Linked DNA regions of Solidesulfovibrio fructosivorans JJ]. The protein of the gene in region 1 binds, or shares a complex with, the protein of each later gene. Links are inferred from orthologs where the notes say so. Each region holds a gene or a part of one and is shown in the gene's direction. Other genes may lie near its edges. The genes, in order: DESFRDRAFT_RS13495, DESFRDRAFT_RS09805 and fliM.

What was found.
Region 2: the proteins of DESFRDRAFT_RS13495 (region 1) and DESFRDRAFT_RS09805 are in contact, whole or in part, in a crystal structure (PDB 1KMI), measured with the Escherichia coli proteins. The link is inferred for Solidesulfovibrio fructosivorans JJ] from one-to-one orthologs.
Region 3: the proteins of DESFRDRAFT_RS13495 (region 1) and fliM are in contact, whole or in part, in a crystal structure (PDB 1F4V), measured with the Escherichia coli proteins. The link is inferred for Solidesulfovibrio fructosivorans JJ] from one-to-one orthologs.

What each region holds. Positions count from the first base shown.
Region 1 is NZ_AECZ01000019.1:15,055-22,179, forward strand. What follows is about bases 3,702-6,441. They hold DESFRDRAFT_RS13495 (chemotaxis response regulator CheY), read left to right. Parts: upstream 3,702-4,749; coding sequence 4,750-5,133; downstream 5,134-6,441. Other genes in these bases: DESFRDRAFT_RS13485 (MinD/ParA family protein), read left to right, coding at 3,702-3,902; DESFRDRAFT_RS13490 (FliA/WhiG family RNA polymerase sigma factor), read left to right, coding at 3,844-4,638; DESFRDRAFT_RS13500 (flagellar basal body-associated FliL family protein), read left to right, coding at 5,280-5,984; DESFRDRAFT_RS13505 (hypothetical protein), read left to right, coding at 5,985-6,299; DESFRDRAFT_RS13510 (hypothetical protein), read left to right, coding at 6,404-6,441. Outside these bases: flagellar biosynthesis protein FlhA, read left to right, coding at 1-1,903; DESFRDRAFT_RS13480 (flagellar biosynthesis protein FlhF), read left to right, coding at 1,923-3,026; more of DESFRDRAFT_RS13485, read left to right, coding at 3,036-3,701; more of DESFRDRAFT_RS13510, read left to right, coding at 6,442-6,823. UniProt on the Escherichia coli protein: Involved in the transmission of sensory signals from the chemoreceptors to the flagellar motors.
Region 2 is NZ_AECZ01000011.1:100,837-108,649, forward strand. What follows is about bases 1,819-4,676. They hold DESFRDRAFT_RS09805 (protein phosphatase CheZ), read left to right. Parts: upstream 1,819-2,809; coding sequence 2,810-3,544; downstream 3,545-4,676. Other genes in these bases: DESFRDRAFT_RS09795 (NIL domain-containing protein), read left to right, coding at 1,819-2,256; DESFRDRAFT_RS09800 (PilZ domain-containing protein), read left to right, coding at 2,273-2,803; DESFRDRAFT_RS09810 (energy-coupling factor ABC transporter ATP-binding protein), read right to left, coding at 3,755-4,492; cbiQ (cobalt ECF transporter T component CbiQ), read right to left, coding at 4,482-4,676. Outside these bases: lspA (signal peptidase II), read left to right, coding at 2-493; DESFRDRAFT_RS09785 (PLDc N-terminal domain-containing protein), read left to right, coding at 531-764; tol-pal system protein YbgF, read left to right, coding at 761-1,786; more of DESFRDRAFT_RS09795, read left to right, coding at 1,813-1,818; more of cbiQ, read right to left, coding at 4,677-5,252; DESFRDRAFT_RS09820 (hypothetical protein), read right to left, coding at 5,249-5,896; cobalt transporter CbiM, read right to left, coding at 6,088-6,696; DESFRDRAFT_RS09830 (DUF4198 domain-containing protein), read right to left, coding at 6,801-7,583; DESFRDRAFT_RS09835 (hypothetical protein), read right to left, coding at 7,701-7,813.
Region 3 is NZ_AECZ01000020.1:16,875-24,676, forward strand. What follows is about bases 2,134-4,980. They hold fliM (flagellar motor switch protein FliM), read left to right. Parts: upstream 2,134-2,990; coding sequence 2,991-3,971; downstream 3,972-4,980. Other genes in these bases: DESFRDRAFT_RS13930 (hypothetical protein), read left to right, coding at 2,261-2,848; DESFRDRAFT_RS13940 (C39 family peptidase), read left to right, coding at 4,167-4,892; DESFRDRAFT_RS13945 (RimK family protein), read left to right, coding at 4,914-4,980. Also shown: DESFRDRAFT_RS13915 (DUF554 domain-containing protein), read left to right, coding at 5-688; DESFRDRAFT_RS13920 (hydrogenase maturation nickel metallochaperone HypA/HybF), read left to right, coding at 748-1,098; hydrogenase nickel incorporation protein HypB, read left to right, coding at 1,111-1,773; more of DESFRDRAFT_RS13945, read left to right, coding at 4,981-6,383; DESFRDRAFT_RS13950 (carboxylate-amine ligase), read left to right, coding at 6,380-7,645; DESFRDRAFT_RS13955 (N-formylglutamate amidohydrolase), read left to right, coding at 7,611-7,802. UniProt on the Escherichia coli protein: FliM is one of three proteins (FliG, FliN, FliM) that forms the rotor-mounted switch complex (C ring), located at the base of the basal body.

The sequences.
Region 1 (7,125 bases):
GCTGGAATTCTCCATCTATCCGACCCTGCTTTTGGTCACCACCATGCTGCGCCTGTCCATGAACGTGGCCTCCACGCGCCTGATCCTGCTCCACGGCGACGAGGGCCCCTCGGCCGCCGGCCACGTCATCCAGGCTTTCGGCCAGTTCGTGGTGGGCGGCAACTACATCGTCGGCTGCGTCATCTTTCTGGTTCTTTTCGCCATCAACAAGAAAGTCATCGTCTCCGGCACTACCCGCATCGCCGAAGTGGCCGCCCGCTTCACCCTGGACGCCATGCCGGGCAAGCAGATGGCCATCGAGGCGGACTTGAACGCCGGGATCATAAACGAAAAACAGGCCACGGATCGTCGCGAAGCCATCCGCAAGGAGGCCGACTTCTACGGCGCCATGGACGGCGCGGGCAAGTTCGTTTCCGGAGACGTCACCGCGACCATCATCATCACGGCGATCAACATCTGCGGCGGCTTCCTCATCGGCGTCATGCAAAAGGGCATGGACTGGAAGGACGCCGCCCAGACCTATACCCTGCTCACCATCGGTGACGGCCTGGTCTCCATCATCCCGTCCATCATCATTTCCACCTCCGCCGGCCTGATCGTGTCCCGGGCCGCGGCCGAGGCCAAGATGGGCGAGGAATTCCTGGCCCAGCTCACCTTCCATCCCCGGGCCTTGCGTCTGGTCTCGGGCATCCTGCTCTTATTCGCCATCGTCCCGGGCCTGCCGACCCTGCCCTTCCTCATCATGTCGGCCCTGCTCTTCTTCGTGGCCCGCCTGTCCGGAAAGCAACAGGAGATGCTCAAGGCCGAGGCCGAGCAGCAGGAGAAAAAGCCGGCCCCGGAACTGGAAACGCCCGAAGAGGTCCAAACGCTGCTGCCCCTCGACGCCCTGGAGCTGGAAGTGGGCTACGGGCTTATTCCGCTGGTCGACGAGGAGCAAAACGGCAACCTGCTCTCGCGCATCCGCTCCATCCGCCGCCAGTTCGCCCTGGACATGGGCGTGGTCGTCCCCTCGCTGCACCTGCGCGACAACCTGCAGTTGCGTCCCGGCCAGTACGTGGTGCTCATAAAGGGCAACGAGGTGGCCTCGGCCGAAATCCTCATCGACCACTTCCTGGCCATGGACCCTGGCGACGCCAAGCACCGCATCAAGGGCGTGGAAACCCGCGAGCCGGCCTTCAACCTGCCCGCCTTGTGGGTGCCGGAGCTGCAAAAGGAAGAGGCCATGCTGGCCGGTTACACCGTCGTCGATCCGGCCACGGTCATCGCCACCCACCTGACCGAGGTCTTCAAGCGGCATCTGCACGAATTTCTGGGCCGCCAGGAAGTGCAGACGCTCCTCGACAACCTGGCCAAGCGCGCGCCAAAGGCCGTGGAGGATCTGGTGCCCGGGACCATGAACCTCGGCGGCGTCCAGAAGGTACTGCAAAACCTGGTCAAGGAAAACGTGTCCATCCGCGACCTGCTGACCGTGGTCGAAACCATGGCCGACTACGGGGCTTCGGTCAAAGACCCCGACCAGCTCACCGAGTACGTGCGCTCGCGCATGGGCCGCACCATCGTCAAGCCGTACCTGACGAGCGACGGCGCCCTGCCGATCCTGAACCTCGCCCCCAAGGTCGAGGGCGCCATCCAGGAAAGCGTGCGCCAGACCGACCACGGCGCCTATCTGGCCATGGAGCCGGGACTGGCCCAGCGCATCATCCAGGCCATCCAGAAAACCATGGACAAGGCCATGCTGGCCGAGGGACAGCCGGTGCTTTTGACCACGCCGCTGGTCCGGCCGCATCTTTCCCAGCTGCTCTCGCGGTTCATCCCCAACCTGCCGGTGATCTCCCAAGCCGAGATCCCCGCCGAGATCAAGCTGCAATCCGTCGGCAACATAGGATTGACCAATGCGGGTTAAGACTTTTCGCGGCGAAAGCATGGCGACCGTACTGTCGCAGGTGCGCCAGGAACTCGGCTCCGAGGCCGTCATTTTGGGCAACCAGACCGTGCGCGAAAACGGCCACTGCCTGTGCGAGGTCATGGCCGCCCTGGAGCAGCCCGAAAAGCCGTTGGTACAGCCCCAAAAGCAGGCGGAGCCCGCGCCCGCCCGAAAAAACGCCAACGGCCCGGCGCGACAGGCCGCGACAGTCGCGCCCTCCTCCCCCGCGCCGGCGGACTGGACCCGGGAATGGGACGAAATCAAGGGACACATGCTGGCGCTTCTGCGGCCGCGCATGGATTTCGGCATCCTGGCCCCGCGCCAGCGCCTGGCCCTGGAGTATCTCGAACGGGAAGGCGTGGACGAGGCGTCCATCCTGGCCCTTTTCCGCTCCATCGTCGACGGCGGCGAAGACAAGGTGATTCCGGCCCTGTCCCGAATGGTACGCGTCAAACCACTGACGGCCGGCCAGTGGCCGCAAACCGCCCATATGTTCGTCGGGCCGAGCGGCGTGGGCAAGACCACCGCCCTGTTGCGCCAGGCCCTGGCCGTGCGCCGCGAAGAGTCCGGCCGGCGGGTGGTGGTGGTCAACGCCGACGGCGATCGCGGCAAGGGCCGGCTGCTTCTGCGCCACTACGCGGAACTCTCTGGCCTGACCTACGCCGAGGCCGACGGCCCCGAGGATTTCCGCCGCATCCTGGACGGGGCGGCGTCCGGGGACGCGGTGTTCATCGACACGCCGGGCCTTCGCGGTGAGGGGGCCATGGCCGGCTGGTGCCGGGAGATGGGCATTGCCGGACGGACGGACCTGTGCGCCCATCTGGTTCTTTCCCCGCTTTACGCCCCGGCGCAGACGGCGCATTTCTGGCGGATCTACGCTTGTGAGCCGCTTGCCAGCATCATCTGGACGAAGCTCGACGAAGCCTGTAATTATGGTTGCCTTGTCAATATGGCGCATGCCGCATCCCTCCCCATTTCGGCCCTGGCCCATGGACCGGAGTTGACCCACGGCATGACGCCGGCCTCGGGCAAGGCCGTGTGGAAACTGCTCTTCAAACACCAGTTGCCCGGCGAGTATGCCGATGCCGCCGCCGGCGCTTAAGGACTCTGCATGGCTAGCCGCACATCCGAACTGCCGTCACACGCCCCGAACGGGACGGACATCCCCCGGGTGATTTCCGTCACCTCGGGCAAGGGCGGCGTCGGCAAAACCAATATTTCGGTCAATCTGGCCTATTGCCTGTCCCGAATGGGACGCAAGGTCGTACTGCTCGACGCCGACCTGGGGCTGGCCAACGTCGATATCCTGCTCGGCCTCACGCCCAAGATGAACCTGTTCCATCTCTTCCATGAGGGCGTGGACCTGCGGCAGGTGCTCATGGAGACGCCGTTCGGGTTTTCCATCCTGCCCGCCTCGTCGGGCGTGAGCGAAATGCTGGCCCTGTCCACCGGCCAAAAGCTCGACCTGCTGGAAGCCATGGACCACCTTGAAGGCCGCATCAATTATTTGCTAGTGGACACCGGGGCCGGAATTAATGACAATGTCATTTATTTCAACTTGGCCGCGCGGGAACGGCTGCTCGTGCTGACCACGGAGCCGACGTCGCTGACCGACGCCTATGCGCTGATCAAGGTCATGCACCTGCACCACGACGTGCACCGCTTCCGCGTCCTGGTGAACATGGCCCCGAGCCTCAAGGCGGCCAAAGCCGTGTATGAAAAGCTGTCCACGGCCTGCGACCATTTTCTGTCGGGCATCTCCCTGGACTTCACGGGGGCTGTGCCAAGCGACCCGGCAGTGAAAAACGCGGTTATCCGCCAAAAACCGTTCTGCCACCTGACGCCGGAGGCTCCGGCCAGCAAAAAGCTTCAAGAGCTGGCCCAAACGATCGATTCCTGGGAAGTGGACGCGAAGCTCGATGGAAACATCAAATTCTTCTGGAAAAAACTCCTCTTCCAGGAACAGCCCCTGGCTTGACCTCGAATCCGGGGCGAAGCGGTGGGACGATTTCGATGCGCGCGATCGCCAGGAGATCGTGCGTCACTACTCGCCCAAGATCAAAATCGTGGCCACGCGGCTCAAAGCCAAGCTGCCCCAGTCCGTGGAGCTGGGCGAGCTTTTAAGCGCCGGGGCCATGGGGCTGCTCGAGGCATTGGGAAGATTCCGACCGGAACTCGGCATCAAGTTCGAAACCTACGCCGAATCCCGCATCAAGGGGGCCATGCTCGACGACCTGCGACGCATGGACTGGTTTTCCAGGGGCCAGCGCCACCGGGTGCGCACCCTGGAAGAGGCTTCGCGGCGCATCGAAAGCGACTCGGGCCGGACGCCTTCCGTCGAGCAGCTGGCCGAGGCCACGGGACTTTCCGAACGCGAGGTGACCCAGGGCCTCGAGGCCCTGCAAAACCAGCTGTGCCTGAGCCTCGACGCCATCACCGAAAACATCTCCTCCTACCAGAAGAACCAGCTGGAAAACGAGCCCTACAAATCGGCCGAGTTCAAGGAGCTCGTCGACAAGCTCGCCTCCCTGATCGACGATTTGACTCCCCGGGAAAAGCTGGTATTGTCGCTTTATTACGGTGAGGAATTGAACATGCGGGAGACCTCCGAGGTCATGGGCATCACCGAGGGAAGAGTATCACAATTGCACTCCCAGGCCCTGGCCAGGCTTCGCCAAAAGTTCAAGGCCCAATTCAACATCGAGCAGCACTGACGCCGGTATGGCCCGAAGCCGGTTTGCCCGGCAAAAAAGAATAATCCGCCATGCCGCGCGTCGCCCCGCGCCGGGCGACTGACGGGCATTTGCAAGCACAGGAGAAAAGCCATGGCCGCCAACAAGGAAATGCGCATCCTGGTCGTCGACGATTTTTCCACCATGCGCAGGATCATTAAAAATATTCTCAGGCAGCTGGGGTTTAACAACATCATCGAGGCCGACGACGGCAGCACCGCCTGGGAAACCCTCAATAAGGACAAGGTCGATTTCATCATCTCCGACTGGAACATGCCCAAGATGCCGGGCATCGAACTGCTGCGCAAGGTGCGCTCCAGCGAGGAGTTCGCCGAAACGCCCTTTCTCATGGTCACGGCCGAAGCCCAGCAGGAAAACATCATCGAAGCCGTCCAGGCCAAGGTTTCCAACTACATCGTCAAGCCCTTCACGGCGGAAACCCTCGGCCAGAAGATAGACAAGATTTTCGAAAAGTAATCCGCTTGCCGCCGGCCATGCGCCCACGCGGTCCCGCGTGACGACGGGCCCCCGGAGCCGCCACGTCCCGCCAGGGGCAATACGGCTCCCCGGCCGCCCGCCAGACCGTTCTCGCGGCGCGAAGCGGCATACGCCACGAGGCAACCATGGCTGTCGACGACGGTCTCGAGTCCCAGGTCAAGGCCAAGCTCGACGACAGCGAGCTGTCCGACGACCTCCCCAAGGCGCTGCAAAAGGTCGACCTCGACCTCGACGACGCGCCCTTTCTCGAAGACGAGGAAGAGACTCCCGCCGCCGAAGAGGGACAGGCCGAGGAAGCCTCCCCTTTTCCGATCGAGACCGAGGGGGAAAAGCCCTCCAAAAAAAAGCTCATTCTGATCGTCGCGCCGGTGCTGCTGCTCCTCATCGGCGCGGCCGTCTATTTTTTTCTGCTGAGAAAACCCGCGCCCCCGCCGGAATCGGCCGAGGAGACGCCGCCGGCCGAGGAGGCGCCCATGCCGCCCCCGGCGCCCGTGCCGCCGCCCCCCGAACCGCCCGCGCCCAAACAGGAAATCGTCATGCCCATGGAGCCTTTTCTCGTGGAGCTGACCGACGCCCAGGGGCGCACGCGCTTTCTCACCATCCGTTTCACGGCCGTAACCCAGGAAAAACCCGTGGAGCTGGAATTCAAGCGCAACATTATTGTCGTGCGCGATGCCGTGTATTATTATCTCAAGAATAAGAAATTCGAGTTTCTGGCCGATAAGAACAATGCCGAGGTCCTGAAAAAAGACGTGTTGTCGGTCATCAACCAGTTTATCGGGGCCCAACCGTTGGATAACCTGCTTATCGAGGATTACCTGGTGAAGTAGATGTCCATCGATCTGACCACCATCTTCCAGACCATGCCCTACGTGCAAAACGTGGCGCATGCCGAGCTGGTCCAACCGGAAGCCGCCCTGGCCGCCTCGCAGGTGATGGCCCAGCAAGCCCTGGCCGAACAGCGCAAGCAGCCCCAACGCATCGAGGAACAAAGCGCCATGGATTCCGTCGGGGACGAACGCCAGCGTCAGGCCGGCGGAGAACAGCAACATCGCCAGCGCCGTCACCCGGAGCCGGAGCCCGAAGAAACCCAGGCCAGCAACACGTCGCCCTTTGCCGGCCAGATCATCAACCTGAAAATATAGGATGCGCGCGGCCGGGGACGTCGTCACACGCCCGGGACCGGCGGCAACCGCCAGCGCGGCCCCGCTTTTCCCCGCCTCCCCGCGCCGGCCCGGATGTCCGCTTCATGAATGGCTATTCCACCCTCGTCATCTTTCTGACCGTCTGCGAACTCGCCCTGCTCCTTTTGGTGGTCCTTTTTTTCTCGCGCCTGCGCCGCTCCGAAGACCTGCTGGCCAAGATGCAGAAAAACCAGGACGGACTGCTCAAAAAACTCGACTTCAACGCCAAGCTCGAACAAGAGCTGGTGGGCAGTTTCCGGCAACGCCAGGCCCAACTGGCCGAACTCGACCAGCAACTGGAACAGCGCCGCGACGAGTTGGAAAAACTGGTCAAAAAAGCCGAGGAATGCATCCGGTCGCCGGAGTTCTTGCGCCAGATCATCAAAAACGGCTCCCGCCGCGGCCAGTCCCCGGTGGCCCTGGCCAAGGCCACCGGCCTGTCCCGGGAAGAGGTAGAGCTGATTTTGGCCCAGGAAAAGGCATAGAGGTCACCGGGGCTCTGCCCCGGACTCCGCCAGGGCTCTGCCCTGGACCCGCCGGGGGACTTGATGTCCCCCGGACCCCCTTTTACCGGGTTGGGCCGGTGAGGCGGGAGAGCGGCTGGGTCGGATTGGTTTAGTGCTGTTGGGCGGTGGGACGTCGTATGTTCGTTGCCGCAATCGGCCCGGCGACACGAGGAGCTTCGCTCCTCGACGCCGGACACGATTGCGGCAACGACCGCGCCAGCGGCGAAGCGCCGCATAAAATTAAGAACTTTCCCCCACCATTTAAGAGTTTTTGGGGAGGG
Region 2 (7,813 bases), on another replicon or contig:
CATGCGCTCGAGCTTCAAGATCGCCATTCCCCTGGCCGTGCTGGTGGTCGTCCTCGACCAGGCCGCCAAGTTGTGGATCGTCGGCAACATGACGCTCTACACCACCCGACAGGTCATCCCCGGGTTTTTCAATATCGTTTATGTGCTCAACCGCGGCGCGGCCTTCGGTTTTTTAAACCGCAACGACATCCAGTGGCAGACCTACTTCTTCTTCGCGGCAACGGCCCTGGCCGTGCTCATCATCTTCCATCTGCTGCGCATGGCCAGTCCCGACAACAAGCTGCTCATCCTCGGCCTCGGCTCGATTCTGGGCGGGGCCGTGGGCAACCTCATCGACCGCATCAAGACGGGCGAGGTCGTGGACTTCCTGGATTTCTATTATAAAAGCTATCACTGGCCGGCCTTCAACGTGGCCGACATCGCCATTTTCCTCGGTTCGCTGGCGCTCCTTGCGGCCTTTTACCGCATGCGCCGCCCCTCTTCCCGCAAATAACGGCCGCACCGCCGCCAACATCCGAAACGAGGTCCGCATGCCCCCCTTGCCAGCGCTGCCGCCCATGACCACCGGCCAGATGGTTTTCGCCGTCGCCATTTTGGCCCTGGCGATCCTTCCCAATTACATCGCGATATGGCAAAGTTTTCACCGCGTGTTTCCAACCCCCCTGGAGAGGATGTTCTGGTTTCTCCTGGCCATCTTCGTTCCCGTACTCGGGGGCGTGGTCTACCTCATCTGGGGACGCAAGCGAGGTCGCAAGCCGTCATGAAGTCCCGTCACAGCAAAGGTACGTTTCTGGCCGCAGCCATGCTCGCCGCCCTGGTCGGCGGCTGCGCGCCCAAGCCCAATACCCCGGCCCCCCTCAACACGCCCGCCGACATGTGGGCGGAACTGGAGAACACCAAGGGCGAGTTGCGGCGCTTAAACGCCAAGGTCGAAGAGCTCTCCCAGCAGGTGCAGGCCAACAAAAACGATCCGGAACTGTCCGGCCGCGTGACCCGGCTCGAGGGCAACGTCAGCCGCATGGCCTCCCAGCTGGCCATCGACCTCGGCCCAACCGCCGGTCCGGCCGCAGCAACGCCGGCGGCCACAGCGCCGGCAGCCGCTCCAGCGCCTCAGGCCGGCTACGCGCAGCCCCAAACCGGCTACGCCCAACAGCAGCCCGGCTATGCCCAGCCGCAAACCGGCTATAGCCAGCAGTCCCAGACCGGGTACGCCCAGCCCCAGACGGGCTACACCCAGCAGCAGCAATCCGGGTACGCCCAACCGCAGACCGGCTATGCCCAATCCCGCACCGGTTACGGCGCGCCCACCCCGGGCGGCGCGGGACCGGACGAATCCGAGCCGGCCATTCCGCCCTATACCGCCCCAGGCACCCAGGCTCCGGCCGCCCAGGCCCAACCGCCGGTGGTGCAGCCGCAAAATCCGGCCGACGCCGTCTACGCCAAGGGCCTTTCCAGCTTCAACGCCCGCCAGTACCAGCAGGCGCTGGGGATTTTCCAGGAATTCGCCCGCAATTTCAAAACCAGCTCGCTGATGCCGAACGCCCTCTTCTGGACCGGCGAGTGCTACTTCCAGCTCGGCGACTTCGCCAACGCGGCCCTGGCCTACCAGGAAGTCATCGAGAAATATCCCAAAAGCCCCAAACACGCCGATGCGCTCTTCAAGCGGGGCGTGGCCTTCATGAAGCTCGGCAATGCCGGCGCGGCCAAATTGTCCTTCAAGGAAGTCATCGACAAATATCCCGATTCCGCCTTCGCCACCCGGGCCAAATCCATGATGCCCAAGTAGCGCCGGCCAACAAGCGACGGATACGCATGGAAACCCCACAAGAAAACACGCTGCGGAAGATCATTTACCTGACCTTCCCGCCCGAATCCTCGAACAAGCCCGTGGTCTGCGATCTGGCCCGGGTCTACGGATTGGTCTTCAACATCTCGAAAGCCCAGATCACCCCGCGCCACGAAGGCCAGATGACCATGGACATCAGCGGCCCCAAAGAGGCCTTCGACGCCGGCATGACCTACCTCAAGGAGCACGGCGTGGGCGTTGTGCCGGCCGCCCAGCGCGTCTCCAGGGACGAGGATCGCTGCATCCACTGCGGCGTGTGCACGGCCCTTTGTCCGACCAGGGCCCTTTCGCTCAACATCGAGACCCGGCTGGTGGAATTTCACGAAGACACCTGCTCGGCCTGCGGTATGTGCACCAAGGTCTGCCCGGTGGCGGCCATGGAGATTTTACTGGAAAACGGCGTCATGTAACCGGCGGGGGTGCCGCTTGGAAGAAAAACGGGCCTTCATGCGCATTCCCACGCGCCTATCCGGTTATCTCCGGCTGTTGCCGGATCCGGAAGACATCCAGATTTTCCGGGAATCGCCGTTCCTCGGCGGCGGCCCGGGACTCTGCAACGACCTGCGCGATGCGGGCATGAGCGAGGCGCTGCACACCATGCTGTGCTCGATCAACGCCAAACTCGACATGCTGCTCTCCATGCAAAGCCGCGACGAACTCACGGCCGACTTCCCGGTAACCATGGGGATCGTCGAAATCAGCGGCGCGGGCGTGCGGTTTACGGCCTCGCAGGAACTGGACGTGGAGCAGTATGTGGAGTCGGTCGTCGTGTTGTCGCGATTTCCGCTCCGCATGGCCGGCGCGGTGGGGCGCATCCTACGCCAGGAGCAATCCCCGGACGGGAGCACGGTCTATGCCCTCGATTTCACTCGCATCCGGGAACGCGACCTGGAAAGCATCGTACAATTTGTCTTCCAAAGCCAGCGCGACGACCTGCGCGGAAAAAAATGGGACTAACGCCGCATGATCAATGACGAAGAACTTCTCGAACGCATGTTGGACAGGCTTTTGACCGAAGTCGTCCCGGACCTGCGCCACAGCATCAGCGTCACCATTGAAAAGGAAGTCGCCAAGACCCTGTCCCGTTCGCTTCTGGAAAGCGAGTTCCACCAGCGCCTAAACGAGGAAATGCGCCAGGGCCTCCAGGACATCTACAAAGAGATCAACCAGGCGGCCAAGACCGAGGGCGAGGCCCATGTCGACGACCGGCAGCAGGCCGACCAGCTCTTCCAGGAAGCGGCGCAGCAGCTGGACAAGATCCTCGAGACCACGGAAACGGCCACCACCGAGATCATGGACATCGTGGAAAAGCACATGGACTTGCAAGCCGACGCGGCCGGGCTTCTGGCGGCCATGCAAAATGGCGTGGCCGACACCGAAGCCGTGGAAAAGCTGCGCACGGACAATGCCGCCCTCGGCGAAGACCTCATGCGCATCATGACCACGCTGAGCTTCCAGGACCTCACCGGCCAGCGCATCAAGCGCATCATCACCGCCATCAAAAAGGTCGAACAGATCGTGCTCGACCTCTACCTGTCCACAGGCATCCAGCTCAAGGCCCGGGCCGAAGCCCCGGACAAGACCATCTCCGAACTCCAGGCCGAGGCCAAACAAAAGGTTTCCGAACTCAAAGGCCCCCAGACCAAAGTCCAACAAGGCGCGGTGGACGACCTCCTCGCCCAGCTTGGGCTGGATTAGGGGGAGAATGGCAAGAGAAGTGCGAGAGGGGAAACCCTTTAAAAAGGGCAGTAGCCCCTCTCGCACTCTCCCCTTCCTCAATTTTTCGACGTTACGGGAGCAACGCCGATAACATCCCCTCACCATTAAAAATCTTTGGAAAGGGGGTCCGGGGGGAAACTTTTCTACAGAAAAGTTTCCCCCTGGTTCCATTTTATCCCTCGCCCTACCCTACTCCGTAGCGTGATGGTGGTGGGCCTGGTCGCCCAGGGGGTGACCGTGGACGTGTCGGTGGATGATGAAGTGCGGGTCGTGGACGAGCTTGCCCGCCTCGATGGTATAGAAGGTCTCGGTCACGTCGAACAGGAAATCCCAGTCGTGGGAAATGACGATCAGCGGCTTGCCCAAGCGCTTGAGGATATCCGCGATGCGCTCCCGGGTCCCCGGATCGAGGCCGTTGGTCGGCTCGTCCAGTAACAGCGCCTCGGGTTCCATGGCCAACACCCCGGCCAGGGACACGAGCTTTTTCTCCCCGCCCGAAAGCCGGTGCGACAGCCGTTCGCCGAAACCGGCCAAGCCCAGCATGTCCAGGGTGCGTTCGGCCGCCTCCCGGGCGCGCGCCGGCGAGAGCCCGCAATTGAGCGGCCCGAAGGCCACGTCGTCGAGCACGGTCGGGTAGATGATCTGGTCGTCGGCGTTTTGCAAAAGGAGCCCGATACCCCGCCGCACGGCCCGGAAATCCTTTTCCGTGGCGGCAACGGTCCCCTTGTAGCGCACCTCGCCGGCATCGGGCCGGACAAGCCCCATCATCACATGCAACAGCGTGGTTTTGCCCGAGCCGTTCGGCCCAAAAAGCCCGATGCGCTCCCCGGCCGAAAACGTGAAATCGACATCGGCCAGCACCGGACGGTCGCTGCCGGGATAGGCGTAGCCCACCCCGGAAAGGCGCAGCAGCGGCTCAGAAGACATGTCCCCTCCGCAAAACGAAATCGAGCGCGCCGGCCGCCGCGGATACGACCAGACACAGGCTCAGGAAAACCACATCGCCGCGCCGGGCCGCAAACCGGTCCAGGCTGGGGAATGTGCCGTGAAAGCCGCGCAACAGCATGGCCTGATAGACCCGCTGGGAACGATCGAAGCTGCGCACCAGCACCATGGCGACCAGGGCGGCGTAGGTGCGGTAGGTGCGCGCGTCCGTGGCCGGGACAAAGCCCCGAAGTTTGGCCGATGTAACCAGCCGGGCATACTCCTCGGCGATGACGTGCAGGTAACGGTAGGTGAAAAGAAAGAGAAAGGAAAACTTGGCCGGCACGCGAAGCGCGGTCATGGCCCGGCCCAGGGCCGGAGCCGGAATGGTGGCGACCAGGGCCACGATGCAAAAAAAGATGGCGTTGGTTTTGACCGTGATGACGGAGGCCAGGGCCACGCCCTCCCGGGTCGCGGTCAGGCCGAAGCTCCGCCACGCCGCCTCTCCCGGCGCTGTAAAGGGCAACACGAGCCACAAGAAAAGCACGAAGACGTTGACCGCGACGAACCGGCCCCAGACCACGCGCCAGGACGGGCGGGCGGCAATGGTGAGGCAAAAACCGCAGACGAGCACCAAACCGGCGGCGGCCGGCGTTGCGGCCAAGGCGGCGACAACAGACAGGGCCAGACAGGCTACGAGTTTGAAACGGGGGTCCAGGGAATGGATAGGCGAGCTTCCCCGGGCAAGCGGCTCGTCGATCATGCGCCCCGTCCGCCCTTGCGGCAGCGGACGTAGGCCAGAAGTCCGGCAATGCCGACCAGCCAGCCGATGCCCCCGGCGATCCCGGCCAGGCCCGGGCCTTTTTCCTCCTGATCCAACAGCATCTTGCGGATGGGCGCGATCTTGACTTCCACGGCCTGTTCGACCACGGCCCGCAAGGCGGCCTGGTCCATGGGCACGGCCACGGCGGTTTGGGCCGGTGCCGACGCGGCGGCTGTCGCGGGCGCGGTTGCCGTCGTAGCGGCAGGGGCGACCGGGGCCGCGCTTTGATCGGCCGGGGCGGCGGACAGGTATTCCTCGGCCTTGACGGTCGTATTGTTCTGATGGCCCTCGCCGGCATCGAGATGGATGGCGATCTCAGCCTTGTCCTTGCGAGCGGCCTCGGGCACGGGGAAGACGAAATTGCCCTTGTCGTCCGTCTTGCCGGTCAGATAGACCTGCCCGGTGGCGGCGTTTTTGACAGTGATCTCCCCGAAGCGCACCCGGTCGGAGCGGCTGTAGCTGCATTCCACATGTACGTCGTTGCCCTCGACATAGGCGAACACGTTGACCCGGTGGGCCAGGGCCGGTGCGGCCGCACCCAGGCAAAGCGCCAAAGCTGCAATGAGAATATACTTATATTTCATGGCAATAATCCCTTATACGAGAGGGCCAATCCTTTGAAAAAGGGTTCTCCCTTTTCGCGCCCTCCTCTTCCCGAACACTCCGACATTCCTTGAGCAGCACCGCTCACATCCCGTCACCGTTAAAAGTCTTGGGAAGGGGGGCCTGGGGGGAAACCTTTCTACAGAAAGGTTTCCCCCCAGTTCTTCCCAACTTACCCAGCCAGACGGATGGCCAGCATCTCGGGGCGGACCTTGGCCAGGAAGGCCACGGCCATGGCCGTCAGCACCCCTTCGATAAGCATGATGGGAATATGGGCGATGAGAATCACCTTGGCCGTGCCGAGAAACGCCTCGCCGGACAGCGCCAGGGCGCAGGCGGTCAGGCAGCCGGCCAGAAGCACGGCGAAAAAGCCGCAGCAAAAGGCCCCCACCGCCTGTTTGGTTCCGCCGGCTCGAAGAAGCGGCCCGAAGAGCAGAAAGCAGAACACGGCCGGCAGCGCCATGTCGCAGGTGTTGACGCCGAGCACCACCAAACCGCCGAACTGGAAGAGCACGGCCTGGAGCAACAGCGCCACGCAGATGGCCGGAAAGGCCGCATAGCCGAGGATCGCGCCGATCAACCCGTTGAGGATAAGGTGGACGCTGACCGGCCCGATGGGCACATGGATGAGCGAAGCAACGAAAAAAGCGGCCGAGAGGATGGCCACGGTCATGAGCTTGTCGTAGTCCAGGCGCTTTAAGCCCACGGCCGTGCCCACGGCCGTGATCGCCCAGCCGCCGGCCAGCACCGGTCCGGAAAGCACCCCTTCGGAAATATGCATGCTGCCTGCCTGTCGCGCCCAAGGCGCGGAAAGTTGTGGGAGGGCGGACCCAGCCCGCCCTCCCGAATCGTCAAGCAAGAGTCCCGGGGACGAATCGGAATGCCTTACTTCTTCTTGTGCTTGGGATCAACGAACTTGGCCCACATGACGGCCCCGCGCTCCACCTTCTTGGCCACGCCGTCCTTTTCGATGGTCTGCGGCGCGTCGGTCAGGGCGGCGAATCCCCACCAGCCGCCAAAGGGCACGGCATAGGTGAAAACGCCGTTGGCGTCGGTCTTGACCACCTGGGTCACCAGATATTCGTTGGGCGGGGTGTAGGCCTTGTCCTTATTATAATATTCCACTTCCACATCGACCCCGGCGGCCGGCTTGCCGTCCACGAGCACCTTGCCCGTGAACACGTTGCCGACATAGTTGCCGAAGGGACGCGAAAGCGGAATGATCTCGGCCGGTAGCCCCACAGGCTCATCCCAGCCCTCTTCCTCGCCGAAGGCCGGCACCACGACCTTGGTCAGGTGCTCGATGTACTTGTCCTCGGCCGGCTCGAAATAAGGCTCGGGCACCACGTAGAAAATCCCCACGCCCGGGCGCTTGAAGGTATATTCGGACTTCCAGGCGTCATGATCCATGACCTTGGTCGGTTTGAGCGTGCCGAGCAGGTCGGTCTTCTTGCCGCCGTCAACCACGCCAAAGGCCTTGGGCTTGGCCATGTTCATGCCGTTGCCTTCCATGGGATGGGAGAAGGACACAACCAGGTCCACCTTGGCTTTTTCCTTGCTCGTGACCACATCCTGGGACGGAATGACCATGCCGAAATGGGCCAGGGCCGGGGCGGCCGTCAGCGCCACCGTCGCCAGCGCGACAAGAACACGGAAAATGGACACCATGAAGCCTCCTTTTTTTATCGCCTGTTATCAATCATAGTAAGAACAAATAATTCATAACACGCGGCAGGAACGCATGGCAACCATTAGCATACGAAAACCGTCGGAAGATAAAAATCTTCAGAAGGAAACCGAAAGGGACAGGGAACAATCGGGCTGGGCGGACGGCCGCAGTTCCGCCGCCAGACGCAGACGGGACACGGGCCGAAAGGCCACGGCCAGATAGGGCGCGA
Region 3 (7,802 bases), on another replicon or contig:
CGCAATGCTTCCCCTCGGTCCCCTGGTCAATGGCGCTGCCATCATCGCGGGCGGCCTGCTCGGACTCACGCTCCACGGCCGCTTCCCGGATCGTGTGCGCATCATCATGTTCCAGGCCCTCGGCCTTTCCATCCTCCTTATCGGCTTCAAGATGGCGCTGGCCGTCACCGCCCCCCTGGTCGTGGTCATCAGTATGCTCGTCGGCGCGGTGGTCGGCGAACTCATGGACATCGAACGCGCCATGGCCCGCATCGGCGACGGACTCAAGGCCCGGTTGCGCTCGAACAACGCCCTTTTCACCGACGGGCTGGTCACAGCCTCGGTCATCTTCTGCACCGGCACCATGGCCATCCTCGGCGCCTTCGACGAGGCGCTTCGCGCCGACCACACCCTTCTTTTCACCAAGGCCGCCCTGGACGGCTCCGTGGCCTTGATCCTGGCCACCACCCACGGCTTCGGCGTGCTGCTCTCCTTTATTCCCGTAGCCCTCTACGAAGGCGCGCTGGTCTACCTCGGCGCGGCCGGCCACGACTATTTCACCCCGGACCGGCTCACCCAGCTCACCGCCGTCGGCGGACTCCTCATCGCGGCCATCGGCATCAACATGCTGGGCTTGCTCAAAATAAAGGTGGCCAATCTCCTGCCGGCCATGGTCGTGGCCGTGCTTTTGGCCCCGTTTTTCAAGTAACCCCTTTTGCAGCCGGTCTTCTTTACGCGCACACCGTTTTGCCGTACGACGGACCGGCCATGCATGAACTCTCCATCGCCCAAAGCCTGCTCGCCATCATCGAAGACGAAATGACCAAGCACGGTAAGGAGAAACTCCTGACCGTCAAGGTCCGCCACGGCCGCCTCTCGGCCATTGTCCCCGAGGCCCTGGAAACGGCCTTCGAGGTACTGACCGTCGACTCCCGGCTGGCCGGCTCGAAATTGGAGATGGAGGAGACGCCCGTGGTTCTGCGCTGCCGCGCCTGTGGCCGCGAATTTTCGCCCGAGGGCGACTCGGCCTTCGCCCCCTGCCCCGGCTGCGGCGAGGAACTCGGACACACCGTGCTTTCCGGCCGCGAACTCTACATCGAATATCTCGAACTCGAATAGCGGAGGCTTGCCATGCAGATTCCCGTGGTGCGCAACATCCTGGAGGCCAACGACCGTATCGCCCTGGAACTCAAGGATTTCTTCGGCCACAAAGGCATCCTCGTGGTCAACATCATGAGCTCGCCCGGCGCGGGCAAGACCACGCTCCTCGAACGAACCCTCGCCGAACTTGCCGGCGAGATGCGCATGGCCGTGGTCGAGGGCGACCTGCAAACCGACAACGACGCCCGCCGCGTGGCCGCGACCGGCGCCCAGGCCGTGCAGATCAATACCGAGGGCGGCTGCCACCTGACCAGTTCGCAGGTCCAGGAAGCCATCAAGAGCCTCGACCTGACCGGCCTCGACATCCTTTTTATCGAAAACGTCGGCAACCTGGTCTGCCCGGCCGAATTCGACGTGGGCGAGGATTTCAAGATCACGCTTTTAAGCGTCACCGAGGGCGACGACAAGCCCGAGAAATACCCGCTGATGTTCAATATTTCCGCAGCCCTGGTGCTCAACAAGATCGACCTGCTCCCCTATGTGGACTTCGACATGGAGCGGGCCAGCCGCCACGCCCGCGTGCTCAACGAACACATCGCCATCTTCCCGGTCTCGGCCCGCAGCGGCGAGGGACTTGCCGACTGGTACGACTGGCTGCGCGCCCGGCTCCGGGAAAAACGCGCCACGGCCTAGCCATGAGGAACGTGCGAGAGGGAAGACCCTTTAAACAAGGGTTCTTCCCTCTCACGCTCTTCCCTTCCCAAAGTCTTTATTTGGACAGTTCGCGTCCACTCGTCGTTTTCCCGATATAACGAGAAATTCCCTTTCGCTTTATAAGGTTAGAGCGGCGTCCCTGCACGGGAACGTAAAGGGGCCCTCGGAAAAGCGGCTGCGCTGAAAAATCTTCCGGAGCCCGTTGCTCCCGCTGCCCGGCCTGTCTGGCGTCCTTCCCCGGCTTCTCTCGCCCCCCCGAACGGAGTGGATAAACCAAAAGCTGTTTCACTTTCTGAAAGAGTCAAACATCCCCAGGTGTTGTCTGCGTTCCCCGGAGTGGACGGTTGAGATAAAAGCTATTTATATTGAGACGGTTAGCGATAAATCGCCATATTCCCTGATGATGGCATGGCTTTTGTAGAGTGCTGTCCGATTCCATAGTCCGCAACATATCAGGGAGAAGGTTATGGACGCTCTGTATCGCAAACTCGTGTACACACTTGCCGTCGCCTGCCTGGCGCTTGCCGCCTCGGCCACCTGGGTCATGGCCCAGACGCAAGGCTTCGCGGCCGGATCGTTCAATTTCGAACCGCGATTTGGCATCTACGGCACCACCAACCAACGGGTCAATTCCATCTACACCTACGGTGGGGCGCTCAACTACTACGTCTTCGACAACGTGGCCGTGGAAGTCGAAGGCATGGGCGTCTATGTCGACCAGAACAAACGCTTTGAGACCGCCACCGGCATCGGCTCCAAGGCTTCGCCGGCCAGCGGCATCGCCGGCAACTTCAACGCCCGGTGGCACTTCGTGGCCACTTCCCAGGCGAGCATTTTCGCCGGCGCGGGTTTCGGCGGCCTGTGGTGCGACACCCAGGTGCCCTACAACGGATTTGAAAACAGCCTGACCGAAAACGGCGAACTGGGCGCGACCTATTCCCTCACCCAGCAGCTGAGCCTCAAGGGCGCCGTCAAATACTGGCACATCGGCCAGTTCAACAACCAGGGCGTCGACGCCTTCGGCGGCACCTTCGGCCTCAACGTGAGCTTCTAGCAAGCCCCTCCAAGGCCTTTTTGCCAATGCCCCTTTCGTTAGCCGGCCGGCCGTCCAAAAGACGGCCGGCTTTTGTTTCTCCCCTTTTCATTTCGCGCCGACATCCCTATAGTTTGGGCGCGACAGGCCGAAAGGTTCCTATATGAGCAAAATTCTGGATCAGGACGAGGTCGATGCGCTGCTGCGGGGACTCTCCGGCGGCGAAATCGAGGCGGAAAACGACATCCTGGAGGACGACTCCGGGGTCGTGGTCTTCGACCTGTCCAACCAGGACCGCATCATCCGGGGCCGCATGCCGGTTCTGGAGATCATCAACGACCGCTTCGCCCGGCTCGCTTCCAACGCCATGGCCAACGCCATGCGCAAGCGCGCCGACGTCAACCCCATTTCCATCGACATGTCGAAATTCGGGGATTTCATGCGGTCGCTGCCCGTGCCCACCTCCATCAACATCTTCAAGCTCGACCCCCTGCGCGGCAACGCCATCCTCGTCGTCGACTCGCGGCTGGTCTTCGCCATGGTGGAGAGCTTTTTCGGCGGGGCCGGATCGCAGCCCAAGATCGAAGGCCGCGATTTCACCCCTATCGAGCAGGCCATCATCAACCGTGTGGTGCGCATTGCCCTGGAAAACATGGAGGAATCCTGGCAGCCCGTGCACGAGGTCCACATCGAGCTCGTGCGCAGCGAAGTCAACCCCCAGTTCGCCGCCATCGTGCCGCCAAGCGACGTGGTCATCGTGGTCACCTTCGAGGTGGAGCTCGAAAACGCCATCGGCTCGCTGATCGTCTGCCTGCCCTACGCCACCATCGAGCCCATCCGCACCAAGCTCTACGCCTCCTTCCAGACCGAACGCCTGGAAGTGGACCATGCCTGGATCGCCCGCTTCAAGGAGCGGCTCATGGAGACGCCGGTGGAGATGCTGGTGCGTTTCGGCCGGTCCCAGGTCACCGGCCGTCAGCTCCTTTCCTTGAAGCCCGGGGACATCATCATGCTCGACAACGACGTGGACGCCCTGCTCGAAGCCGAAGTCCAGGGCGTGCGCAAGTTCAGGGGCATCCCGGGGCTGGTCAAGTCCAACAAGGCCTTCCAGATCGTCAAGGAAGAGGAAATCCACGTCGAATAACCCGGATCAAACGCTGCGGCGGACCCGCCCGGCGCGTTCCCGGCCGCGTCCTTTCCCTTTGGCCCAACACCCCCGACAAGCAGCCGTGATCGCACCTTCTTTTTTCCATAATACGCCGATATACCTCGCCTAAACAAAAAATATGCCTCTCCTGTCCCATGGCCAACCGCTTTGGGCCGTGATAGGGGCCAGCCCGTGGAACCCAAACTCGCCATTCCCATTGCCGCCCAGCCCGACGACACCACCTGCGGCCCCACCTGTCTGCAGGCCATCTACCGCTATTACGGCGACGACATGGCGCTCGATTCCGTCATCCACGAAGTGAAAACCCTGCCCGGCGGCGGCACCCTGGCCGCCTATCTCGGCTGCCATGCCCTGGCCCGGGGCTACGCGGCCAGGCTCTACACCTTCGACCTGACCGTCTTCGACAGCACCTGGTTCGACGGCGCGCACGTGGATTTGGCGGCCAAGCTCAAAAAGCAGCGCCAGTATAAAAAAAGCCGGCGACTGACGTCCACGACCGAGGCCTGTCTCGAATTTCTGGAAATGGGCGGCGTCATCCGCTTCGAGGACCTGACGGCCGGGCTCATCCGCGCCATCCTCAAGCGCGACCGGCCGATTCTGGCCGGGCTTTCCGCCACCTACCTCTACCGCACCGCGCGCGAACGCGATGAAAGCGGGACTCTGGTCTACGATGACGTGCGCGGCGAGCCGGCGGGACATTTCGTGGTGATAAGCGGCTACGATACGGAGCGGCGCTCGACCCATATCGCCGATCCGCTGTTGCCCAATCCCATAAGCCAGAGCCAGTATTACGAAGTGACGCTCAACCACCTCGTGTGCGCCGTCATGCTCGGCATCATCACCTGCGACGCCAACCTGCTCGTGCTTTCCCCCAAAAAACGCGGCCGTCCCAAATGACGGCAAAGGAGCGTATCCCCCGTGTCCGTTCTGGTGGTCATCGAGAACCCCGAAGACTGTTCCCTGGTCTTTTCCGGCGTGGAGCCGGTGGCGGCCAGGACCTACCTGACCGACGAAACCTTCACCGGCCTGCGCGGTGTCAAGATCATCAATATCTGCCGTTCCTACCGCTACCAGTCCATGGGCTACTACGTGTCGCTTCTGGCTGAAGCGCGCGGCCACAAGCCCATTCCGTCCATCACCGCCATCCAGGACATGAAGTCCGTGGGGATCATCCGGGTGGCCTCGGGTGAGCTGGAAGACGTGCTGGCCAAAGCGTTGGCCGATCGCGAGCCCGGCAAGGTCAGCTTTTCCGCCTACTTCGGCAAGACACCGGAAAAGGGGCTGGAGCAGCTCGCCTCGAGACTGTTCAAGCTCTTCCCCGCGCCCTTTCTGCGGGCCGACGTCAGCTTCCAGAACGGCTGGCAGCTCCAGAATGTCTCGCCGCTTTCGGTCAAGGACATCCCGCCCGGGGAACGCGATTTCGCCGAATCCGTGTCCACGGAGTACTTCGCCGGCAAAAAGCTCATCATCCCCAAACGCCCGGTCTCCCGCTACGACCTGGCCATCCTGCACGATCCCGAGGAGGCCCGTCCCCCTTCGAGCGCCCGGGCCATCAAGCGTTTCGTCAAGGCGGCCGAAACGCTCGGCGTCGGGGTGGAGCTCATCACCAAGGACGACTCCAACCGCCTGTCGGAATTCGACGCCCTGTTCATCCGCGAGACGACCAACGTCGACCACCACACCTACCGCATGGCGCGAAAGGCCGTGGCCGAGGGGCTCGTGGTCATCGACGACCCGGAATCCATCCTGCGCTGCTCCAACAAGGTCTACCTGGCCGAGGTGCTGGCCCGGCACAAGATTCCGGCCCCGCGCACGGTCATCGCCCATTGCAAGAATTTGGACCACATCCTGGAGGAGCTTTCCCTGCCCTGCGTGCTCAAGCAGCCGGACAGCGCCTTTTCCCAGGGCGTGGTGCTGGTCCGGGAATCCGACGTCTTGATGGCCGAGGCCAGACGGTTTCTCAGCAAATCCGATCTGGTCATCGCCCAGGAATACCTGCCCTCGGATTTCGACTGGCGCATCGGCATCCTTGACAGGCGCCCCCTTTTCGCCTGCAAGTACTTCATGGCTTCCGGCCACTGGCAAATCTTGCGTAAGGGCAAAAGCGGCAAGGATATTTACGGCCGGGTGGAAACCCTGCCCGTGGGCAAGGTGCCCAGAAAGGTCATCTCCGCCGCGCTCAAGGCCGCCGACGCCATCGGCGACGGACTCTACGGCGTGGACCTCAAGCAGGTCGGGGACAAGGTGTACGTCATCGAGGTCAACGACAACCCCAACATCGACGCCGGGTACGAGGACGAGGTGCTCCAGGACGAACTGTATCTGCGAGTGGTGGAAGTCTTTCTCAAGCGCATCGAACTCCGAAAAACCGGGAGCCTCAACATATGAGCCGGGCCAAACCTCTTTTTTCCGCCTACGGGATCGAAATCGAATACATGATCGTGGACCGCGAGACGCTTGCCGTGCTGCCCGTGGCCGACAAGCTGCTCGCCGCCGCCGCCAAGAAGGAAAACGCCTCGGATGTGGAGAGGGGCGAGATCACCTGGTCCAACGAGCTGGTCAACCACGTGCTCGAAATGAAGGTGTCAAAGCCCGCCAAAAGCCTTTCCGGGCTCGCCGCCGCCTTTGCCGAAAACATCGCCGCGGCCGACGCCCTGCTCGCGCCCATGGGGGGGCGGCTTATGCCCACGGGCGCGCATCCCTTCATGGACCCGCATACGGAAACGCAACTTTGGCCCCATGCCTACAGCGACGTCTACCAGGCCTTCGACGCCGCCTTCAATTGCAAGGGGCACGGCTGGGCGAACCTGCAGAGCATGCACATCAACCTGCCCTTTCGCGGCGACGAGGAGTTCGGCCGGCTCCACGCCGCCATCCGCGCGCTCCTGCCCATCATGCCTGCCCTGGCCGCTTCCACGCCCATCCTGGACGGACATTTCACCGGATTTCTCGACGCCCGCATGGAGCACTACTCCAAAAACGCCGCCCGCGTGCCCTCGGTCATGGGCGTGGTCATTCCCGAGCCGGTCTTTTCCGAACAGGAATACCGCGACAGGATCCTGGCCCCCATGTACCGCGACATCGCACCGCTGGATCCCAAGGGCGTGTTGCACGACGAATTCTTAAACGCCCGGGGGGCCATCGCCCGCTTCAAGCGCTCGACCATCGAAATCCGGATCCTCGACACCCAGGAATGCCCGGCCGCCGACCTGGCTTTGGCCGGTGTGGTCGTTTCCGCGCTCAAGGGGCTGGTGGAGGAACGCTGGTCCAGCTACGAGGAGCAAAAAGCCCTTTCCACCCACGACCTCGCGGCCATCTTCAACCAGACCATCGCCAATGCCGGCCGCACCGTGGTGCCCGAGGAATACGCCCGGCTGTTCGGGGTTTACGCTCCGTCGAGCATTCCGGCCCGCGTCATCTGGCGGCGTCTGGCGCTGAACACGCTTCCGGCCATGGATTTCGACCCGGATTGGGAAAAGCCGCTGGCCGTGCTCGTCGACCAATCGAGCCTGGCCCGACGCATCCTGGCCGCCGTGGACGGCGACTACCGGCATCCCGCGATCAAGCGGACGTACGGGGAGCTGTGCGACTGTCTGGCCGCCAACACACCCTTCAATGCCGGCATCCTGGGCGCTCCTTATTTCCTGTGAGCACGGCGGCAACGCCGTGCCGCCGGAGTATGCGCCGCTTTTCGCGCATTGGCGGGACCTGCTCGTCTCCCACCGGGGCTTCGACGCCGGGGCGCTGGTCACGGCGGGCGCCCTGGCCGCCGCTTGCGACGCGCCGCTTTTCGCGGCCACCACCAGC